Regions from separate parts of the Massilia sp. UYP11 genome, predicted to be linked through region 2. Evidence: predicted binding sites of a transcription regulator. Region 2 holds the regulator's gene; the other holds the start of a gene.

Region 1 (10,622 bases), on a different contig from region 2:
GCGCCGCCGCGGCCCGCTCCTCCTCCTGCTGCCGGGCCAGCGCATCGAGCCTGGCCTGCTCCTGCCGCGCCTCCGCCACCTCGCGCTCGCGCGCCTCTGCCACCGCGCGCGCGCGCGCCTCCTCCCGTCGCTGCGCCGCGATCCGCCCGGCCTCCACGCGCGCGCTCGCCTCGCGTTCGGCCTGCGCCCGTGCGAGCGCGATCAGCTCGACCTCGCGCGCCTGCTGCGCAGCCTGCCGATCGGGCGCGGATTCGGGCTGGGATTCAAGCTCGGATTCGGGCTCGGGCGCGACTTCGGCCCTGGCGACGGCATCGCTCCGGGATACGGCCGGGGCGGCGGCCCTGGCTGGCGCCTGCATGGGCGCGTCGACTCGCGGGACAACGGCGGCCGGCCTGGGCGGGGCGGGAGCGGATGCGGCGGCAGATACGGGCGAGGATGCGGATGCGGGCGCCGCCGCGGCGGGTATGGCGGGCGTCAGCACGATCTGCAGGTCGCTCGCCGCCAGGCGCCGTTCTTCCCACGGGAAGCGCAGGCCCGACAGCCCGAAGACATCGCCCTGCATGGGAATGCTCAATAACAGCACGTGAAGCAGCACGGACAGCGCTAACGCCATGCGCATGCGCCATGGCGCCGCTAAGGGGACGGACTGCGTCGATGTGGCCACGTGTGTTGTGCGAAAAGATGCCGGGGATGAAACGAACCCGGCGATGCTATCACAACAACAGGAATTGCCGGCCGCGCTAGCGCTCGAGCTGTCCCAGGCGGCGCTCGACGAAGGCCGTCAGTTCGGCGGGCGCCAGCGTCCCGCTGGCAAGCGCCTGCCGGAACGCCGCCACCGCCTCGGCATCGCGCTTCTCGGCCTGCAGCGAGATGCCCAGGCCCATCCACCATACGCCGTTGCCCGGCGCGGTGCGCAGCGCGGCCTGGTAGTGCCCGGCCGCTTCGCGATGACGGCCTTCGCGCTGCAGCACGCCGGCCAGGAAGGCGTGGTATTCGCCATTGCCTGCCGCATGCGGCAGGGTGCGCATCAGGGTGTCGAGCGCCGGACCGCCCCGCTCCAGTTGCAGGCGCGCCAGCAGCATCGCCAGCGACGGCTGGCGCGCGTCGAGGGCGAGCGCCGCGTGCAGCTGGCGCATCGCTTCTTCCGGCCGTCCGGCCTCGATCAGCAGACCCACCAGGGTTTGCCGCGACGGCTCATGGCGCGGATCGATCGTCAAGGCGGCCTGCAGGGTCGCGACGGCCTCGGTGACGCGGCCATCCTCCAGCGCCAGCAGGGCGCGCCGGTAGGCGTTCTCGGTGCGCTGCGCCGCCGTCTCGCTGTGGCCGCCCACGGCGGCGCTCGCCGTCGGCGGGCGTGGCGCGGGTGCGACCCGGGCGCCCCCCCGCGCGGCGTCCTTGCGCGGCGCCGATGGGGCCGGCGCGGGCTCGGGTTCCAGCTCCGGTTCGGGCTCCGGCTCCGGCTCCGGCGGCGGCGGCGGCGGTGCAACATCGACCACCGGCACCGGCGCGGCCACCGGCAGCGCGAGCGCTACCGGCTGCGCAGGCGCCGCTACCGCCGCAACCTGCGGCGCCGGCGGCTCGCCCATCGCGCGCCAGCCGATCAATCCGGCCGCGGCGACGGCGATCAGCGCCCCACCCGCCAGCGCGCCGCGCAGCCACGGCGCGCGCGCTTCGCGCGGCGGCGCCAGGCGCACGTCGGCGGGCAACGGCGCGGCGCCGGGCTGGCCGGCGCGCGCGTCGAGGTCCTGCAGCATCTTGTTAATCAGGCTCATGGCGCCAGCGTCCATGCCAGGGCCGCCGCCGCGCCGGCGACGAGCGCGCCCCCGGCAAGCCAGGTCCGGATCGTGCGCGTCACGCCCACCGTGTCGCGCGCGGCGATGGCCACGTGGCTGCCGGCCACCTGCTGCTTGCCCTGCCCGTAGCTGAGCATCAGCGCCTTGTGCGCCATGATGTTGACCAGGCGCGGCACGCCGCCGCTCGCCTTGTACAGGCCGCGGATCGCGGCGCCCGTGAACAGGCGCGCGCCGCCGAAGCCGGCCACGCGCAGGCGGTGCGCCACGTAGAAATCGAGGTCGTCGCGGCTCAGGGGGCCGAGGTGATAATGAAAGGTGATGCGCTGGGCCAACTGGCGGATCGCGTCGAGTTCGAGCTTGCGGTTCAGCTCCGGCTGGCCGAACAGCACGATCTGCAGCAACTTGCGCTTCTCGGTCTCGAGATTGGTCAAGAGGCGCAGCGCTTCCAGGCTTTCGACCGGGATCGCCTGCGCCTCGTCGAGACACAGCACCACACGCAAGTCCTGGCCGGCCAGCTCGAGCAGGCGCAGATTGATCGCCTTGAGCAACTGGTGCTGATCGACGTCGCGCGCGAGCGGGATCGCCAGTTCGTCGGCCAGCGCCAGCATCAGCGTGCGCGGCTCCAGATAGGGATTCGGGATGTAGGCGGTGACGAAGCCCTCGCCCAGCGTGGCCATGAACTTGCGGCACAGCAGCGTCTTGCCGGTGCCGACTTCGCCGGTGATCTTGATGAAGCCTTCGCCGCCGCGCGTGGCCACCAGCAGCGTATTCAGCGCTTCCTGCGAGCGCGGGCTGCCGAAGAAGAAGCTGGTGTCGGGCGTGATCCCGAACGGCAGCTCGCGCAGGCCGAAGTGCGTCGCGTACATCAGTCCGCGCCCAGGGTGCGACCGCGGCTGCGCGGGTCGAGCTGTTCGATGCGGCGGCCGGCGTCGAGCATGTCCTGGCTCCAGTCGCTCGCCCCTTCGACGATGGTCGGCTTGATCAGCACCACCAGCTCGCGCTTCTGGCTCATGCGGTTCTTGTTGCGGAACAGCTGGCCCAGCAGCGGGATCCTGTCGGCGCCCGGCAGCTGGTCGGTGTCGCCGCTCGCGGCCTGGCGCATCAGGCCGCCGATCGCGACCACCTGGCCGTCGCGACCGCGCACGATGCTGTCCAGCTCCGAGGTGCTCGACGCCGCCAGCGGCAGGCGCAGGGTGCCGCCCGAACCCAGGTCGACGTCCTTGTTGACGGTCGTGACCTGGCTCACCGACGGGTGAACATGCAGCAGAATATTCCCTTTGTCGTCGATCTGCGGCGTCACGTCCAGCACCACGCCCGAGAAGAACGGCTGCACCGTGACGCTCGGGCTGACGATGGTGGTGTTGTTGCTGGTGCTGATGTTGTTGGTGATGCCGGTGACGAAGAATTCATCGGTGCCGATCTTGAGCACGGCCTTCTGGTTGTTGACCGCCGCGATGCGGGGGCTGGACAGCACGTGCACGCTGCCCTGCGACTCCAGGAAGGTGATCAGGGCCGCGAAATTATTGGTCTGGAAGGCGAAGCCGAACAGCGAGCCGGCCGCGTTGGCCGCGTTCGACAGCGAGAAGCCGGTGCTGGCCGACAGGCCCGAGCCGTTGTTGATCGGGGCCGGCTGGCCGCCGTCGAACGGCAGCGGCGCCAGGTTCGCGCCGGGCGAGATCATGCCGCTCGAGACGCGGTTCGCGGTGCCGCCGCGGAACGAGGCGAACGAGGCCCAGTTGATGCCGCTCTGGTAGCTGTCGGAGAGCTCCACCTCGAGGATCTTCGCTTCAAGGATCACCTGGCGGTCCACCGACAGCTGGGTCGCCTTCAGGTAGGCGTCGACATTGCGCAGTTCGTCGGGCATGGCGCGGATCACCAGCACGCCGGACTGCGGGCTGACCACCACGCTGCGCCCGCCCTCGAGCGTGCCGACGATGGCGGCGATCGATTCCTTCAGGTCCTTCCAGAAGTCGTTGTCGGAGCTGGTCTGGACGTCGGTGCTGTTGAGCTGGCGCTGGCCATTCTGGCCGTTGCCGTCCTGGCCGTTCTGGCCGTTCTGGCCGTTCTGCCCGCCCCCGTTGCCGAGGCCCTGGCCCATCGCGCCGTTGTTGCCGTTGTTGTTACCGGCGTCGGCCACCGAGGTCGACGACACGCGCAGGTTCGACATGCCGCGTCGCTGGGCGGTCAGGTAGTTCACGTGGAACATGCGGGTCTGCATCGTCAGCGGACGGATGCTGATGCGCGCGCCCTCGATCCGGTAGTCGTAGCCGTACATGTCGCGCACGGCTTCGAGCGTCTCGACCAGGGTCACGTCCTTCAGGTTGGCGCTGATGTTGCCGCTCACGTCCGGGTGCACCAGCATGTTGTAGCGGGTGCCGGCCACGATCGAGCGGAAGAACTGCTGCGCCGGCACGTTGTTGAAGGCGACGTTGAAGCGCTCTTCGAGCGCCGGCCGCGCCTTCGGCAACTGGCTGGCCAGGGCCGCGGCCGGCGGCAGCAGCGCATTGGCCACCGCATCGTCGACCGCCGGCCGCGACGCCGGCTGGCTGCTGGCCTTGGCCATCTCCTGGGCGATGGCGTCGTAGGTGGCGTTCGGCGGCGCGCTCTGGCAAGCGCCCAGCAACAGCGCCGCCGCCAGCGCGCAGGGAGTCGCGAAAAGCTTGGTCATGGATTGCCTCGTCATTTGGCGGCGGCTGTCATGCCCGGCAGCGGCGCGTCCATGCGCAGCACCTGGCGCTCGGCGCCGCGCACCAGCACGACCTCGTTGGCGCTGACGCGCGCCACACGCGCGCCCTTGAAGGTCTCGCCCGGACGCACCGTCTCGCCGTCGATCACGGCCACGTGACGGCCGCCCGCATGGCGCGCGATCAGCACCGATTGCAGGCGCGGCCCATCGTCGCCGGCGTTGGCCTCGGGCGCGATCCGGTCCATCCCCGGCGGTGGACGGGTCGGATCGAGCAGCGTCTGCGCGCCGGCGGGGTGGGACAGCGCCAGGCAAGCCAGCGCGCTCAGGAACAGGTTTTTCACAGCTTCATCCATTGTCGGTCCAGGCTCAGGGTGTGCAGGGTGAGCGTCAGGCGCGCGGCGGGATACGCCTCCACGTCGAGCTGCGCGCGGCCCCAGAACATCCGGGTCGGCATCGCATCGAGTGCGCTCATGTAGTCGACCATGTCGAGATAATTACCGCGCACCGTGACTTCGATGCCGTGGCGGTACAGCAAGGGGGCGGGGGCCGGCGCCGACGTTGGCGCCGACGTTGGCGATGACCTCGCCGGCCCCGCCAGCGGCTCGACCGGCAAGGTGCGCATCGACACCAGCTTCAGGCGCCCGTTGGCGCGCAGGATGCCGTCGACCAGTGGGCCCATGCGCTCGGGCGGCACCAGGCCGTGCTCGATGGCCAGCAGCTGGTCGCCGAGCTGGCCCACCTCCTGGCGCAGCGCATTCAGGCGCGTGCGCGCCGGCGCGTCGGGGTCGAGCTGGAAGGCTTGCACGCGGCCCGTGATGGCGTCGTCGATGGCGGCCATGTCGGCGCGCTGCTGGGCGATCTGGCTGCGCAGCGCCTCGCGCGCCGCGTCCATCGGCGAGAGCACCAGCGCGTGGCCGAGGATGGCCAGCAGCGCGCACGCCGCCAGGCACACCAGGGCGCGTTCGCGCAGCGACAGCGCGTCGATGCGCGCACGCAGCTGAAGGATGCGCTCCTTGATTTGCCCGCTCATGGAACAGGTTCCTCGACAAGCGATTGCAGGCTGAATTCGATATAGGGCGCCGGGCGCGTGGCCGGCTTGCCCTCGGCATCCTGCACCTGCAGCGGCGCGGCCTCGCCGATCTGCAGGCTGGCGAACGACTTGCCCTGCATCAGCGGCTCATGGGTCAGGCGATTGAGGTAGCCCGGCACCATGGCCGGATCGACCGTGCGGCCCTTGATGCCGATCTGCGCGCCGCCGGCGCCGATCGTCACGCCGGTCAGCCACAGGCCCTGCGCGCTCTGGCGCGCCAGCGCCTCGAAGTAGCCGGCGAAGCCGCCCGCGGCTCCCAGCTCGCCGCGCGACAGCGCGCCGGTGATGTGGCGCATGGCGGCCAGCCGGCTGCTCGCCTCGGCGGTCTGCGCTTCCAGCGTCGCATCCTTCTGGCGCGGGGTGAATTCGCGGTTGGCCGACGCCAGGCGCGCCTGGCGCAGTTCGAGCTGGGCCGCGCCGCTGTCGGCCTGCCGCCGGAGTTCCGTCGTTTCCATCTGGCCAATGACGGCGAGGATGGCGACGCCGGCGAGCACGGCGCCGACCGCCAGCGCGATGGTGGCGCTCGACAGCGCCTGCTTCTGCGGCTGGAACGCTGGATTGAACAGGTTGATCTGCTGCTTCATGCGCCCTCGCCTTCGCGCAGCGCGGCGCCGATCGCAAGAAAGAAGCGCTGCTGCTGCGCCCGGTCCGCCAGCTCGGGCGTGCGCGACAGGTCGAACAGCGTGGCCAGGTCGAGCGTCTCGACCGGCGTGTACAGGTTGCTCGACAGGTATTCGTCCAGGCCAGTGACGGCCGACGGGCCGAGCACCAGCTTGGCGACGCTGATGAAGGAATACTGGCGCTCGAAATGGTCGAGCGAGCGTTGCAGCTCCAGGGTGATCTTGTCGAAGCTCTGGTGCTTGCGCTCGTGGTCCGCCTCGAGCAGCTGGTCCAGGGTCACGTCGAAGCGCCGCGACAGATACAGCTCGCCGCGATACGACACCGTGAGCAGGCCGCCGTCGTCGCCGAACGACAGCATGGCGACGCCGCGCCCTTCCGGCTCCAGCATGGCCGACACGTTGCGCTGGGCCATTTCGGGGATGTCGATAGCATGCAGGTCGACTTTCGCGTCGAGGAACATCTTCTGGCGCGGCTGGATCACGGTGTTGCGGGCGGCGACCGCGAAAATCGATTGCTGGGCGCGTGAACTGGCGTCCAGCGGGATGTCGAGCACGTCGATGGTCGCCTCGAGCGCCGGGAAATCGAGGATATCCTTCAGGCGCCAGCGCATGGCCGTCTTCATTTCATCTCGCGGCACGTTCGGCGCTTCGACGTTGAGAATCTGGTATTCGCCGCCGGCCAGCAGCGTGACGACGTGGCGCGATGCGACTTGACCCTCGCGCGCCACCTTGTCCAATGCGTCAACGCCAGGGTGGCCAGGGAAGAACTGCATCACGCCGAGAGCCGGCCTCGCATTCGCGTGGCAGTCGACTGTGACGGCCGCCACCCCATCTCGCAGCAAAGCAATGGCTAGCCAGCCATCCTTCTTTTTTGCTCTATTAAACAGGCGCATGCAGGCAGCTAAGGTAGTCGAGACGGTTGCCGGTGGCAGAACTCTCTTGATTATAGACAATGCTACGCGGAAAAATCGCAGAAACTCGCGAATCCTGCAATTGACCGATTCCAGCGTGGCATACGTACATCAGGATAGAAGGAGTTCGTTACCGGGTCGGTTGTCGCGATAAAAAAGCGCTGCCTGGGCAGCGCTTCGATGGTGCCCGATTCGTTATTCACATTTGAGGGGATTCGCCACCGTCACCACAGCGGCGCCGCCACTCTCTGGGGCCGTATAGACGACATTACACGTATCCGCGAGATCTGCAGGCAAGTTCTTAGGCACAACGCGCAAACCCTTGGTGCCGATGGGGGTTGTGGTGAACTCTTCGTCCACACCCGCCGCTCTCGCCATCGTCGCGGCGGTTGGATACCCGTGCTCCATCGCCACGACGTGTCCGCCTTCGACCGTGATCGAGCTGGCGTTATTGATCAGCCACTTGCCATGCAGCATGGCCGACGTCGACACCAGCGAGCCGCGCGCGGCCTGGACTGCAGCTGCGCGGGCATCGCCGCCCAGGCCCGCAAATTTCGGCAGCGCGGTCGCGGCCAGGATACCCAGGATGACGATCACGACGATCAGCTCGATCAGGGTGAAACCACTCTGCGCTTTCTTGTTAAAACTGCCTTTCATTATTTCTTCTCCATGACGATAATAGGACGAGTGGCCATGCTGCCTAGCGCTACACTGCTGCACGATTCTACCGTGAGAACTCGCAACTTTGATGTCTTGGCGGAAAACAGGTCGCCATATTGCAATGTTTCATTGATGAAATTTTAAGTTTCATCGGGCCCGTGCGTGCTTTTTACAACATGGCGCCCGGCCGGCGCTCATTTCGGATGCAGCGCGGCCTGCCCGAGGTCCCACATCGGCATGAAGATCCCCAGCGCCAGGATCAGCACCATCGCGCCGAGGAAGGTGATCAGGATCGGCTCGATCTGGCTCGACAAGGTCTTGAGTTCGTAGTCGACCTCGCGCTCGTACATCTGCCCGATCTCGTCCATCAGGTCGTCGATCGACCCGGTTTCTTCCCCAACCGCGATCATCTGCAGCACGATCGGCGTGAACACGTTCGCCGCGGTCGAGGTGCGCAGGATGCTCTCGCCGCGCTCGACGCCGTCGCGCATCTGCTCGATGCGCGAACTCAGGTAAGCATTGTCGGCGGTCTGCGAGACCACGGTCAGCGCATGCACGATCGGCACCCCGCTGCGCATCGACAGCGCGAAGCTGCGCGCGAAGCGCGCCATCGTGGCCTTGTGGATGATCTTGCCGGCGATCGGCAGGCGCAGCTTGCAGCGGTCCCAGTCCAGCCGCCCCTTCGCGGTGCGGGTCCAGGCGCGAAATCCGAACCAGGCCAGCGCCGCGCCGCCGGCGATCGCCGGCCACCAGGTGACCGTGAAGCTGGAGGTCGCCAGCAGGATGCGCGTCATCAGCGGCAATTCGGACCCGAACGATTTGAACACCGAGGCGAACTGCGGGATGACGAAGATGTTGACCACCACCATGGCGAGGACCATCGCGATCACCACGAAGCCCGGGTAGCGTAGCGCCGTCTTGACCCGCTCGCGCATGTCGCGATCGAACTCCAGGTGGTCGAACAGGCGCAGGAACACTTCTTCGAGGCGCCCGGTCATCTCGCCCACCTTCACCATCGCCAGGTAGAACGGCGAGAAGCATTGGGGGTGACGCATCATGGCCGCCGACAGCTCGCGCCCGGCGTCGAGCGACTCGCGCAAGTCCTTGATCACGCGCGCGAACGACTTGCTGATGGCCGACTCCTGCAACCCGGCCAGGCCGCGCATGATCGGCACGCCCGACTTGAGCAGGGTATGGATCTGGCGGCTGAACAGCTGCACGTCCATCGACGTGACCTTCTTCTCGAACAGGCGTTCGCGCCAGAGCAGGCCCTTGGCGCCGGCGCGCTTGCGGGTGGCGCTGATCTCGATCGGCGTGACGCCGCTGCCGAACAACTGGTCGGCCACGGCTCCGCTGTCCGCGCCCTCGAGCACGCCCGTTACCTGCTCGCCGCGTCCATTGCGGCCCTTGTAGGCGAAATATGGCATCGATCAGTCCCGGGCGTCAGTCGTCCATCTGGTTACTGACCCGCATCGCCTCGGCGATCGTCGAGCGCCCCTGCACCGCCAGGCTCACCGCGTGGCGGCGCAAGGTCTCGCCGCGCATCTCGCCCTGGGCGACCTTGAGGAAATGCCCCGGATCCGGGTGGTTGACGGCGTCGGTGACGGCGCGCGTCATCTCCAGCAATTCGTAGACGCCGGTGCGGCCGCGATAGCCGGTGCCGTTGCAGTGCGAGCAGCCCTTGCCGTGATAAAAGCGCGTGCTCGCGGCCTGCTCGCCCAGTTCGGCGCGCAGCCAGTCGATCTCGTTGGCGGCCGGCCGGTAGTCGACGGTGCAGCTCTCGCAGATCACGCGCACCAGGCGCTGGGCCAGCACGGCCTGCAGCGAGCCGCTCACCATATAACGCGGCACCCCCATGTCCATCAGGCGCAGCGGGGTCGAGGCGGCGTCATTGGTGTGCAGCGTCGACAGCACCAGGTGACCCGTCATCGCGGCGCGCAGGCCGATGGCGGCGGTTTCCTGGTCGCGCATCTCGCCGACCAGCACGATGTCCGGGTCTTGCCGCAGCGCCGAGCGCAGCACGCGCGCGAACGACAGCTCGATCTTGTCGTTGACCTGCACCTGGTTGATGCCCGCCAGCCGGTATTCGACCGGGTCCTCGACCGTAATAAGCTTTTTCTCGACCGAGTTCAGTTCGGACAAGGCGCTGTAGAGCGTCGTGGTCTTGCCGCTGCCGGTCGGCCCGGTCACCAGCACCAGGCCGTTCGGCCGGGCGACGATGGCGCGGAAGCGCTCGACCAGGCGCGCCGGCATGCCGATCGCATCCAGGCGCAAGTTGGCGCTGACCTGGTTCAGCAGACGCATCACCACCGATTCGCCGAACTGGGTCGGCATGGTCGAAATACGCACGTCGATGCGCTGGCTGCGCACCTTGACCGCGAAGCGGCCGTCCTGCGGCAGGCGTTTCTCGGAGATGTCGAGATCGGCCATCAGCTTGAGGCGCAACGCGAGCGGCGTGGCGACCTTGAGGTCGGCCTCGGTCTGCAGGTGCAGCACGCCGTCGATACGGAAACGGATCTGCAGCCGCCCCTCCTGCGGCTCGATGTGGATGTCGGATGCGCGCACCTGGGCCGCGTCGTCGAACACCGATTGCAGCAGCTTGACGATCGGCGCTTCCTCGAGCCCCGGATTGGCGGCCAGCGCACCGAAGTCGATCGACGCATCGCCCAGGTCGGCCTCGACCTCGCGCGCGAGACCCGTGATCTCGCCGGTGCGGCGGTAGATGCGGTCGATCGCGGCCAGCACCTCGGTCTCGTTGACCACCGCCAGCTCGACACCCTTCTTGATGAGGCGCGCGATCTCGTCGTAGGCGAACAGGTCGGTCGGGTCGGATACGCCGACCAGCATCGTTTCCTTGCGGTC
Region 2 (10,622 bases):
GGTATTGCCGCCCGAGCCGCCGGCGGTGCCCGGCGTGCCGCCGGCATAGGTGGCGTCGGTTTCCGGCCGCGCCGTACGCGCCATGATCTGGCCGCTGGTCATGCCGCCGGCCGAGACCTGGCCGGGGTAGTTGGTCTGGATCACGCCGTTGGCGGCAGGCGCCTGGTCGCGGTCGCAGGCGGCCAGCACGATGGCCGCCAGGGCCATGCCGCCGATCGTCGATGCAGTGCGTCGTTTCATCACCATTCCTCAGTGCGCCGGACCGGGTCGCGGTTGGCCGCCCTGGCCAGGCACCATGTTGCCGTCCTTGTCCATGCCGGGCGGGACGCCGGTCTTCATCTGTTCGTACCACAACCGGTGGTGGGCCTTGGCCCAGTTCTCGTCCACCGTGCCGTAGCGCATCGCCTCATAGGCGCCCGGCGTGCCCCAGGTGCCGATGTACGCGTGGCCCATCGCGGCCGCCATGTACAGCGCCGCGGCGCCCACATGCAGGACGTTGGCCACCTGCATCACGTAGCGGGTCTGGCCGACGGCGAAGTCGAGCACCAGGCCAGTGACCGACATGATCAGGCCCAGCAGCGCCACGCCGCCCCAGAACCAGGTTTTTTCGCCGGCATTGAAGAAGCCCGCCGGGACGTGCTTGTGGCTGACGATGCCCCCGCCCTGCTTGACCCATTGCCAGTCGGCGCGGTTGTAGAAGTTGCGCTTCAGGAAGGTGAGGAACATCAGGATCGAGCACAGGATGAACAGCGGCCCGACGAAGTTGTGCAGGTATTTCGAGATGATCGCCACCCACGAGAACAGGTCGTGCCCCATCCATGGCAGCAGGATCTTCTTGCCATACATGATGATGATGCCGGTGACGCCGAGGGCGATGAAGCTGAAGGCGGTGGCCCAGTGCACCTGGCGTTCCCAGCGATTGAAGCGCTGCAGCTTGCGCCCGGCCTCGGCCACCTGGCTGGCCGGGCCGATCGTGCGGTAGAACACGAAGATCGCCAGCGGCGCCGCCAGCAGGAGGAAGCCGGCGATGCTCGCCAGCGGCCCGTTGCGCAAGTGGCGCCAGGTGTTGCCGCCGCGCTGGACGATGACGTTGCCCTCCGTGCTGCCGTACTGGCCCAGGTAATGGCGGTCCATGTGCACGCGGCCCGATTCGGACTGCAGCAGGCCCGGATCCGGCACCGCCGAATCGGCCTCGATCTGCAGCATGGTCTGCTCTTCGGCATACGCCGGCGTGGCGCGCTCGTTCTTGACGCCGGCCCAGCTGGACGACAAGGCCAGCGCCGCCGCCAGGAACAGCATGGCGCGCAGCGCCAGGAGTGGCGCGGCGCGGGACGCCTTGGTGTTCGCTCGCATGTCGCCTCCTCAGGGGTTGGCCCGGTTGTATTCGTTCTGCTTGCCGTTGCGGTTCTCGATCGTGGCCCACCAGGCCAGCCGGTCGTTGTGGAAGCGGCGCTGGTAGTGGCGATCGTCCTTCTTGCCGGCGTACTCGCCGTGCAGCCACAGCGGGTGCTGGTCCACTTCGAGGCAGCCGGCCAGCAGCACGGCCGGCAGCACGGTCAGCAGGATCGGGACCAGGCGCACCGGGCACGATGTTGAGGGCTTCATGTCGGGAACCTCCGCGGATTGTTCTGCGCATCGCGCAGGTCCTGGTTGACGCGCGGCAAGTTGCCCTCGGCCTTGTACGCGCCGCCGCGTTTCGGCCTGCCGTAGGCGATCTTCCAGCCCCACAGCTGCGGGCCATAGCCGCGCGTCTCGACCCGCTGGCGATAGATGTCGGCGATGATGTCGGCGTCGCCGCCCAGCAGCGCCTTGGTGCCGCACTGCTCGGCGCAGGCCGGCAGCTTGCCTTCGGCGATGCGGTTGCGGCCATATTTCTTGAACTCGGCTTCCGAGGTGTCCGGTTCCGGGCCGCCGGCGCAGAACGTGCATTTGTCCATCTTGCCGCGGTGGTTGAACAGGCCCGACTCGGGAAATTGCGGCGCGCCGAACGGGCAGGCGTAATAGCAGTATCCGCAGCCGATGCACTGGTCCTTGCTGTGCAGGACGATGCCGTCCTCGGTGTGGTAGATGCAGTTGGTGGGGCACACGGCCAGGCACGGTGCGTCGGTGCAATGCATGCAGGCGACCGACACCGAGCGCTCGCCCGGGATGCCGTCGTTGATGGTCACCACGCGGCGCCGGTTGATGCCCCAGGCCAGTTCGTGCTCGTTCTTGCAGGCGGTCACGCAGCCGTTGCAGTCGATGCAGCGCTCGGTGTCGCAGATGAATTTCATTCTTGCTGGCATGTCGGTCTCCTCAGCTCAGGCGCGCACCACGCGGCACAGCGATACCTTGGTTTCCTGCATCATGGTCACGGCGTCATAGCCATAGGTCCAGCCAGTGTTGATGGCCTCGCCGCGCACGATCGGCGCCCCATGTTCGGGATAATGCTGCTCCAGGTCTTCGCCCATCCACCAGCCGCCGAAGTGGAACGGCGCCCATACCAGGCCCACCGGCACGCGCTCGGTGACCATCGCCATCATCTTCATGCGCGCCCCGGTCGGCGTCTCGAGCCACACGTACTCGCCCAGCCTGGCGCCGATCTGGACCGCGTCGCGCGGGTTGATCTCGACGAACATGTGTTGCTGCAGCTCGGCCAGCCAGGGATTGGAACGGGTTTCCTCGCCGCCGCCCTCGTACTCGACCAGGCGGCCCGACGTCATGATCAGCGGGAAGTCTTTCGAAAAGTCGACCGCCTGCACCGATTGATACAGCGTCGGCAGGCGCCAGTGGTTGGCCTTGTCGTCGTAGGTCGGGTACTGCGCCACCAGGTCGCGCCGCGGCGTGGCCAGCGGTTCGCGGTGCACGGGCACCGGATCGGGGAAGTTCCAGACGTTGCAGCGCGCCCGCGCATTGCCGAATGGCGCGCAGCCGTGGGCGATGGCGACCCGGATGATGCCGCCCGACAGGTCGGTCTTCCAGTTCTTGCCATCGGCCATGGCCTGCTCGGCCGGGGTCAGCTCGGCCCACCAGCCCAGTTTTTTCAGGAACACGTGGTCGAACTCCGGGTAGCCGAAGTCCAGCTCGCTGTGCTTGTTGGCCGAGCCGTCGGCCGCCAGCAGGCTCGAGCCGTTATGCTCGACGCCCCAGTTGGCGCGAAACGGCAGGCCGCCCTCGGCCACGCTCTTGCTCAGGTCGTACAAGATCGGCGTGCCGGGGTGCTTCATTTCCGGCGTGCCCCAGCATGGCCAGGGCAGGCCGTAGTAGTCGCCCTTGCACGGGCCGGAATCGGCGCGCAGCGTCGTCGGGTTGAACGTGTGCTTGTTTTCCATGTGCAGCTTGAGCCGCTCGGGCGAGCAGCCCGTGTAGCCGATGGTCCAGCACGAGCGGTTGATCTCGCGCAGGATGTCCTCGATCACCGGCTCGTTGTGCACTACCTTGATGTTCTTGCACAGTTCCTCGGCGAAGCCCAGCTTGCGCGCGAACAGGTACATGATCTCCTGGTCGGTCTTGCATTCGAACAGCGGCTGGATCACGCGCTCGCGCCACTGGATCGAACGGTTCGAGGCGGTGCACGAGCCCTGGGTCTCGAACTGCGACGCCGCCGGCAGCAGGTAGACGCCGTCCGTGCGGCCGTGCATCGCCGCCGTCATGCTCGGATAGGGGTCGATCACGACCATCATGTCGAGCTTCTGCATGGCCGCCTTCATGTCCGGCAGGCGGGTCTGGCTGTTCGGCGCGTGGCCCCAGTACAGCACGGCGCGCAGATTGCTCGGCTGGTCGATGAACTGGTTCTGCTCGTTGACCGCGTCGAACCAGCGCGACACCGTGATTCCGGGCTTTTCCATCAGCTCACGGGAACCGTAGCGCGACTTGATCCATTCGTAGTCGACGCCCCAGACCGCGGCGAAGTGCTTCCAGGCGCCTTCGGCCAGGCCGTAGTAGCCGGGCAGCGAATCGGCATTGGGGCCGACGTCGGTCGCGCCCTGGACGTTGTCGTGGCCGCGGTAGATGTTGGCGCCGCCGCCCGGGATGCCAATATTGCCCAGCACCAGTTGCAGGATCGACAGCGCGCGCACATTGGCGGTGCCGACATGGTGCTGGGTAATGCCCATGCACCAGACCACCGACGAAGGACGGTTGGTGGCCAGCATCTCGGCCGCCATGCGCACGGCCGATTCCGGCACGCCGGTCACGTCCGACACCTTCGCCGGCGGCCACTTCATGACCTCGGCGCGCACGTCCTCCATGCCCCAGGTGCGCTCTTCGATGAACTTCTTGTCTTCCCAGCCGTTATTGAAGATATGCCACAGCATGCCCCACACCAGCGGAATATCGGTGCCGGGCCGCACGCGCACGTAGTGGTCGGCGAACCGCGCGGTGCGGGTAAAGCGCGGATCGATGACGATCATCTTGGCGCCCAGCTCCTTGGCGTGCAGGAAGTGCAGCATCGAGATCGGGTGCGCCTCGGCCGGGTTGGATCCGATGAACAGCACCGCCTTGCTGTAGTGCAGATCGTTGAACGAGTTGGTCATCGCCCCGTAGCCGAAGGTCTGGGCCACGCCCGCGACCGTGGTCGAGTGGCAGATGCGCGCCTGGTGGTCGCAGTTGTTGGTGCCGAAGAACGACACCCATTTGCGCAGCAGGTAGGCCTGCTCGTTGTTGTGCTTGGAGCTGCCGATCACCATCAGCGCATCCGGCCCCGCGTCCTTGCGCAGCTGCAGCAGCTTGTCGCCGATCTCGTCGATCGCCTGGTCCCAGGAGATGCGCTGGTACTTGCCGTTCACCAGCTTCATCGGATAGCGCAGGCGGTGTTCGCCGAAGGCGTGCTCGCGCACCGAGGCGCCCTTGGCGCAGTGGGCGCCCATATTGATGGGCGAATCGAAGGCGGCCTCCTGCCGCACCCAGACGCCGTTGGCGACCACCGCGTCCACCGAGCAGCCGACCGAGCAGTGGCTGCATACGGTGCGCTTGACCTCGGTGGGCACCGGGGTATTCGGCACCGGATCGGCCTGGGCCGCTTCGATCACGTTCAGCGGCAGGTGGCGCGCCAGGGCGCCGGCGCCGGCGGCGACGCCGGCCCCGACCAGGAAGTGGCGCCGCTTCAGGGCGCTGTCGCGCGTAGACTTGACCAGTGACATGGGATACCTCGGCTTGCCTACCAGTAGGCGGCGGTCTCGTAGTAGCGGCGGATGTGCTCCGTCTCGTGGTAGCCGCGCTTGACCCTGGGGTCGGGCGCCGCCGGGGCGGCCTCCAGGGCCGCGCTTGCCGGGGCGGCGGCGGCCACCGCCAGCGCGCCCAGCGGAGCCGCCTTCAGGAAGCAGCGCCGCGCCGGATCGGGCTGGCCCGGCGTCTGTTGGTCATGCTTGCTCATCGGTCTCCCCTTCCACTTCAAAGCTTTCCGCCTCGATTGCCAGGAATGCCTGCGCGAAGCGCGCGACCAGGCGGTAATAGTTGGCGCCGTCGGCAGCGGCGATGTCGTCCAGCGCGCGCATGCACCAGCCGCCGATGTGGGCCTCGAAGAACCGCCGCTGCAGCGCCAGCGGCTGGCGCCGGATGCCGGGGGCGCCGGCGGCCAGCACGCGCATGGTCTCGCACAGCGCGCCAAGGTGGTCCTCGAACTCGCCCCGGCCGCGCATGCGCGCGAGGCCAAGCCGCGCCAGGTCTGCGCGCAGCAGCGCCAGCGGCGTGTCGTTCATGTAGCCGGCCAGGTAGCGCGAGCCATACGGGTCGACCGGCGGCGTGCCGATGCTGACGAAGAGCGCGTTGAATTCAGCGTGGACGGTCTCGGCGTCCATGACGCCGGACGCCAGGGTCAATGGCTCCCACGCGCGTTCCAGCGCCGGATCGCCGCCCTCGGCCAGGATCGGATCGCTGGTGGCGAGCGCGGCGAGCAAGGCGGCGTCGGGCGCCGCGAGGAGCAGGCGCGAGAGCAAGGCGTAGAGGTCGGCCCTGGCCTGGTCTTCGCCGCTGGGCGGTGCGGCCGGCGCGGCAACCGCGAAGAAGGCGGTATCGGCGGACCCGCTCGCACTTGAAGATGACACTGTCGATCACTCCAGTTGTCCAAGTTGTGGACCAAGTGTAGACGCCGATTCATATCGAGCGCGCACAGTTGCGGCCAACGCATTCCGGCAGCGTGCATCACAATTCTTGCAAGAAATTCGACGAGCGGCAGTGCAGGAGGATCAGCCAGGCAAGGCGTCTATAATTCCCGGTGTGCCGAACAACAACGACCATTCCTGATGAGCCAGCCCCTGCCCCGGCAAGCCGAGCCGCACCTGAACCTCCATGCGCTCAAGTCCTGCGCCCAGTGCAGCATGCACCGGTTGTGCCTGCCGATGGGCCTCGACGACGCCGAGATCGATCGCCTGGACCAGATCATCGGCCGGCGCCGCCGGCTCGCGCGCGACGAGCGCCTGTACGGCGTGGGCGAGCCGTTTCGCAACCTGTACGCGGTGCGCTTCGGCCACTTCAAGACCAGCCTGGTGAACGCCGCCGGCGCTGCCCACATCACCGGCTTCCAGATGGCCGGCGAACTGCTGGGCATGGACGCGATCAGCGGCACCCACCACTGCGACGCGGTGGCGCTGGAAGACTCGGAGGTGTGCGAGATTCCATTCACGCGGCTGGAAGACCTGTTCGGCGAGGTGCCGACCCTGCTGCGTCACTTTCACCGCATCATGAGCCAGGAAATCACGCGCGAGCAGAACGTCATGCTCCTGCTCGGGAACATGCGCGCCGAGCAGCGCTTCGCCGTATTCCTGGTGAACCTGTCGGCGCGCTACGCCACCCGCGGCTATGCCGCCGACCGCTTCCAGCTGCGCATGTCGCGCGAAGACATCGGCAACTACCTGGGCCTGACCATCGAGAGCGTCAGCCGCCTGCTGTCGCGCTTTCGGAAGCAGGGCTGGCTCCACGTCGACAGGCGCGAAGTGACGCTGCTCGATCCGGTCAAGCTCAAGGCGCTGGCGGCCGGCACCGACGCCTGCAGCCCGATGGCGTGAAGCCATGACGCCGCGGCTCTCTTGCGAGCTGCACCTGCGCAGTGACGACCGCGTGCGCCGGGGCGATCGGCTGCACCGCGGATGACCGATGCAACCGCTGCGGCCTCAGCGTCGCACCGATAACCCGAACGCCAGGCCCAGATCGGGCGTATGCCGATTCAGCCCATGCACCACCATCGCATCGACCTGGCAATTCCTGTTCAGTCGCCAGCTCACGCCCGCGTCGACCTGCACCCGATCGCAGCCATGCGACGCCGAGGCGATCTGCGGCGCCGCCACTTCAAAAAATCCCTGGACGCGTTCAGTGAATTTCTTGCCCAGCGACGCCGCCAGGATTGCGTAGCGGTAACGCGCGCCGTCATCGTCCACATCGGCGCCGGCGCCCGGCGTCACGGCCAGCGACCAGCCGTTTGGCAGCTCCCATTCCGCTGCCAGCACCATCTGCGGCAGGACACCCTTGGCCCGCAGTGCCGCGCTGCCGGTCGGCAGCGCGATGGCGCCGATCAGCCCCAGCGCAGGACGCACGCCCTCGCCGTCGGCAAAACGCCATTTGAATCCGATCGACGTGGCGTTCCAGCCCGCGCTCGTGGTGCGTGCGCGCGTCGCCGGATCGACGGCGTGCTCGATGCTGCGGCCGTCGGTCTCGACGCGCAGTTCCGTCGTGTCTCCCAGGCCGATACGCAGCAGCGCCGGCGTGCTCAAGGTGCGCACGTGCAGGTCGTCGTTGCGCTGGCGAGCCCAGTCGACGCCGATCTCGAGCTGCAAGCGGCCATGGCCGACCACCTGGCTGGAGTTGGCGACGTCGGGGCGGTCGGGATTGATGGCGTCGCCGTCATCGGCGAGGGCCGCCCCGGCACTGCAAGCCAGCACGAGGAGCGCTGCCTGACGGCGCGGGCGCGTAAGGGATGGTGGAAAAATCATGCGGTCGGATAGGCGAGATTGGACACAGGATGCGAAGGCAGGGCCGGCGCCGTCGCAACCCGGCCATTCTACGCCGTCGGCGCCCGCGCCAGCTACACCGTCAGGGCAGCCATTTTGCAGCGCGCAGCCGCTCGAGGGCGGTGACGATCGTCGCGCCGGGCTCCACCGCTTCGGTAAACCCGGCGCGCCGGATCTTGCCCATGTCCGACACCATGTCGAACTCGGTATTGAACACGAAGTCGCCGAACCACCAGCCGACCTGCTTCTCGAAAGGCATCGACTGCAGGCCGTGGCGCTGCACGATGCGCTCCCACGCCGCCGCCTTGAGCGGCATCTGCCTGGCCAGCGAGAATGGCTGCGTGGGTCCCACTTCCATGTCGAAGGCCGCCGCCACCTGGCGCCACACGCGCTCCCAGCGGAACGGTTCATTGACCAGGTTGAACGCTTCGCCGCGCGCCGCCGGATCGAGCGCCGCCCAGACGCTGGCGCGCGCCATCCAGTCGGCATCGGTGGTCTGGGCCAGCACCCCCGAATACACCTTGTCGGTTCCCGGGAAGCGCAGCGGCGCGCCGGCGTCCTTGCTGAGCGCGGCGAACATGCCCATTACCATCGCGATATTCATCGGATTGCCGGCGATGTCGCCCACCACCACGTCGGGCCGCAGGATCGACCATTCGAGCTCGCCGGCGGCGGCGCGCTCGCGCAGCAGGTCTTCCTGGGCATAATAGAAGTTGGGCGTCATGTGGCGCGGGTCGTCCTCGTAGAACGGCGCCTGCGCGTGGCCCAGGTGCACGCCGTACACCTTGGCCCCTTGATAGTGCACCACGCGCTGCAGCGGGGCGCCGACCGCCTTCAGGCCGTCGAGCAGGTTGCGCAGCATGCCGGCGTTGATCCGCTCCTCGTCGAGCAGGTCGGTCCCGCCCTTGAGCGCGGCGTAGAACACGTGGGTGGTATCGCGCGCCGCTTCCAGGGCGCTGGCGCTGGCCTGGGCGTCGGTCAGGTCGGCCTTGACGGTCTCGACGCCGTCCACGAAGGTGCGCGGCAAGGCCCGCACCTTCCAGTCGGGTCGTCCGTGCAGCTCGCGCACGACCGCATGGCCGATGATGCCGCTGGCGCCGACGACCAGTGCGCTGTATTTGGTGTTCATCCATCTCTCCTGATTAAAATCGACTGGCGCAAGGATACCCGTTCCGTGCGACCCGCGTCGGCCCCTGCCCCGAATGCGCCGCCCACCGACGGCGCTACCAAGGTAGCGCCAGACGCTGCGCTCTGGGGCATGTCGCGCTACCTGGGCCTTTGCGCATGACCCGGGCGGCGCGCGACAGTAAGATCGGCCGCGTTCGACCAACCGTCCACGAAGCCGTCATGAAATCACCCCGCTCCCTCGTCATCCTGTTCTGCTCCCTGCTGCTCGCGACCGCCCCTCGCGTGGCCGGCGCCTCCATCCTGCCGGAGGTCCCCGACATCAAGGCCGTCACCGACTACCGTCCGAAGATCCCGCTGCGCGTGTACACCGCCGACCAGGTCCTGATCGGCGAATTCGGCGCCGAGCGGCGCGAGTTCGTCCCCGTATCCAGGGTGCCGGCGCTGCTCAAGGCGGCCGTGCTGGCGATCGAGGACACCCGTTTCTACGAGCACGGCGGGGTCGACTGGATCCGCGCGCTCGGCGCGGCCAAGGCCAATATCGGCGACTTCGGCAGCCAGGGCGCCTCGACCATCACGATGCAGGTGGCGCGCAACTTCTTCCTGTCGCGCGACAAGACCCTGCCGCGCAAGCTGCGCGAGGTCGCCCTCGCCTACAAGATCGAGCAGGCGCTGTCCAAGGACCAGATCCTCGAGGTCTACCTGAACCAGATCTACCTCGGCCAGCGCGCCTACGGCTTCGCCAGCGCGGCGCGCACGTATTTCGGCAAGCCGCTGCCCGAACTGTCCCTGGCCGAGATCGCGATGCTGGCCGGCCTGCCGCAGAACCCTTCCAGCAGCAACCCGGTATCGAATCCGCAGGCGGCCCGCAAGCGCCAGCAGGTCGTGCTGGGGCGCATGCGCGAACTGGCGCTGATCACCGAACCGCAGTACCGCCACGCCCTGGCCGAGCGCCTGCAGGTGCGCAGCGACGGCGCCACCCTGAATCGGCGCGCGGCCTGGGTCGCCGAGCTCGCGCGCCAGGCCGTCCATGCCCGGTTCGGCCAGGCGGCCTACGAGCGCGGCATCACGGTGACGACCACCATCGTGGCCGCCGAGCAGGATGCGGCCTACGCAGCGGTACGTCGCAACGTGCTCGCCTATGACCGCCGCCACGGCTACCGTGGCCCGGAAGCGCGCATCGCGCTGCCGGCCGGCGCCGGCGAAAGACTGGACGCGATCGCCGCCGCCCTGCAGAAACGCCCCTTTGTCGACGGCTTGAGCGCGGCGGTGGTCGTCGCCGCTTCGCCCAGGCGGGTGCGCGCCCTGCTTGCCAACGGCGAGGCCGTCGAGATCACCGGAGCGGGGCTGGCCTTCGCCGCTGGCGCCCTGTCGGGCAAGGCCAGGCCGGCGACGCGACTGGCGCCCGGCGCCGTCATCCGGCTGGCCAGGCCCGCCGGCGGCGCCCCGTCGATCGCCCAGCTGCCCGAGGTGGCGGCCGCCTTCGTGGCACTCGACACCGACACCGGCGCCTACCGCGCGCTGGTCGGCGGCTTCGATTACTCGGTCCACCAGTTCAACCACGTGACCCAGGCC

Evidence for each region. Region 2 encodes FNR, which switches genes on or off when oxygen is low (the NO sensors DNR and NnrR bind a similar motif). Its sites were predicted from a motif close to TTGATNNNNATCAA; they were not measured.
Region 1: a site for FNR is predicted at 7,129-7,142, ahead of ABIB38_RS14195 (agglutinin biogenesis protein MshI). Genes of this name have one in related genera too.

What each region holds. Positions count from the first base shown of each region.
Region 1 is NZ_JBNDJE010000009.1:49,167-59,788, reverse strand. It holds gene ABIB38_RS14230 (TonB C-terminal domain-containing protein) at 1-613, opposite strand, end outside; gene ABIB38_RS14225 (tetratricopeptide repeat protein) at 741-1,772, opposite strand; gene ABIB38_RS14220 (ExeA family protein) at 1,769-2,659, opposite strand; gene mshL (pilus (MSHA type) biogenesis protein MshL) at 2,659-4,461, opposite strand; gene ABIB38_RS14210 (hypothetical protein) at 4,473-4,820, opposite strand; gene gspM (type II secretion system protein GspM) at 4,817-5,509, opposite strand; gene ABIB38_RS14200 (hypothetical protein) at 5,506-6,153, opposite strand; gene ABIB38_RS14195 (agglutinin biogenesis protein MshI) at 6,150-7,082, opposite strand; gene ABIB38_RS14190 (type II secretion system protein) at 7,296-7,757, opposite strand; gene ABIB38_RS14185 (type II secretion system F family protein) at 7,955-9,187, opposite strand; gene ABIB38_RS14180 (GspE/PulE family protein) at 9,204-10,622, opposite strand, start outside.
Region 2 is NZ_JBNDJE010000002.1:609,376-619,997, forward strand. It holds gene ABIB38_RS06175 (hypothetical protein) at 1-240, opposite strand, end outside; gene ABIB38_RS06180 (formate dehydrogenase subunit gamma) at 250-1,353, opposite strand; gene ABIB38_RS06185 (hypothetical protein) at 1,363-1,605, opposite strand; gene fdh3B (formate dehydrogenase FDH3 subunit beta) at 1,602-2,285, opposite strand; gene ABIB38_RS06195 (formate dehydrogenase subunit alpha) at 2,301-5,120, opposite strand; gene ABIB38_RS06200 (formate dehydrogenase) at 5,138-5,353, opposite strand; gene ABIB38_RS06205 (TorD/DmsD family molecular chaperone) at 5,340-6,023, opposite strand; gene fnr (fumarate/nitrate reduction transcriptional regulator Fnr) at 6,222-6,983, shown strand; gene ABIB38_RS06215 (transporter) at 7,089-7,904, opposite strand; gene ABIB38_RS06220 (SDR family oxidoreductase) at 8,005-9,051, opposite strand; gene ABIB38_RS06225 (penicillin-binding protein 1A) at 9,270-10,622, shown strand, end outside.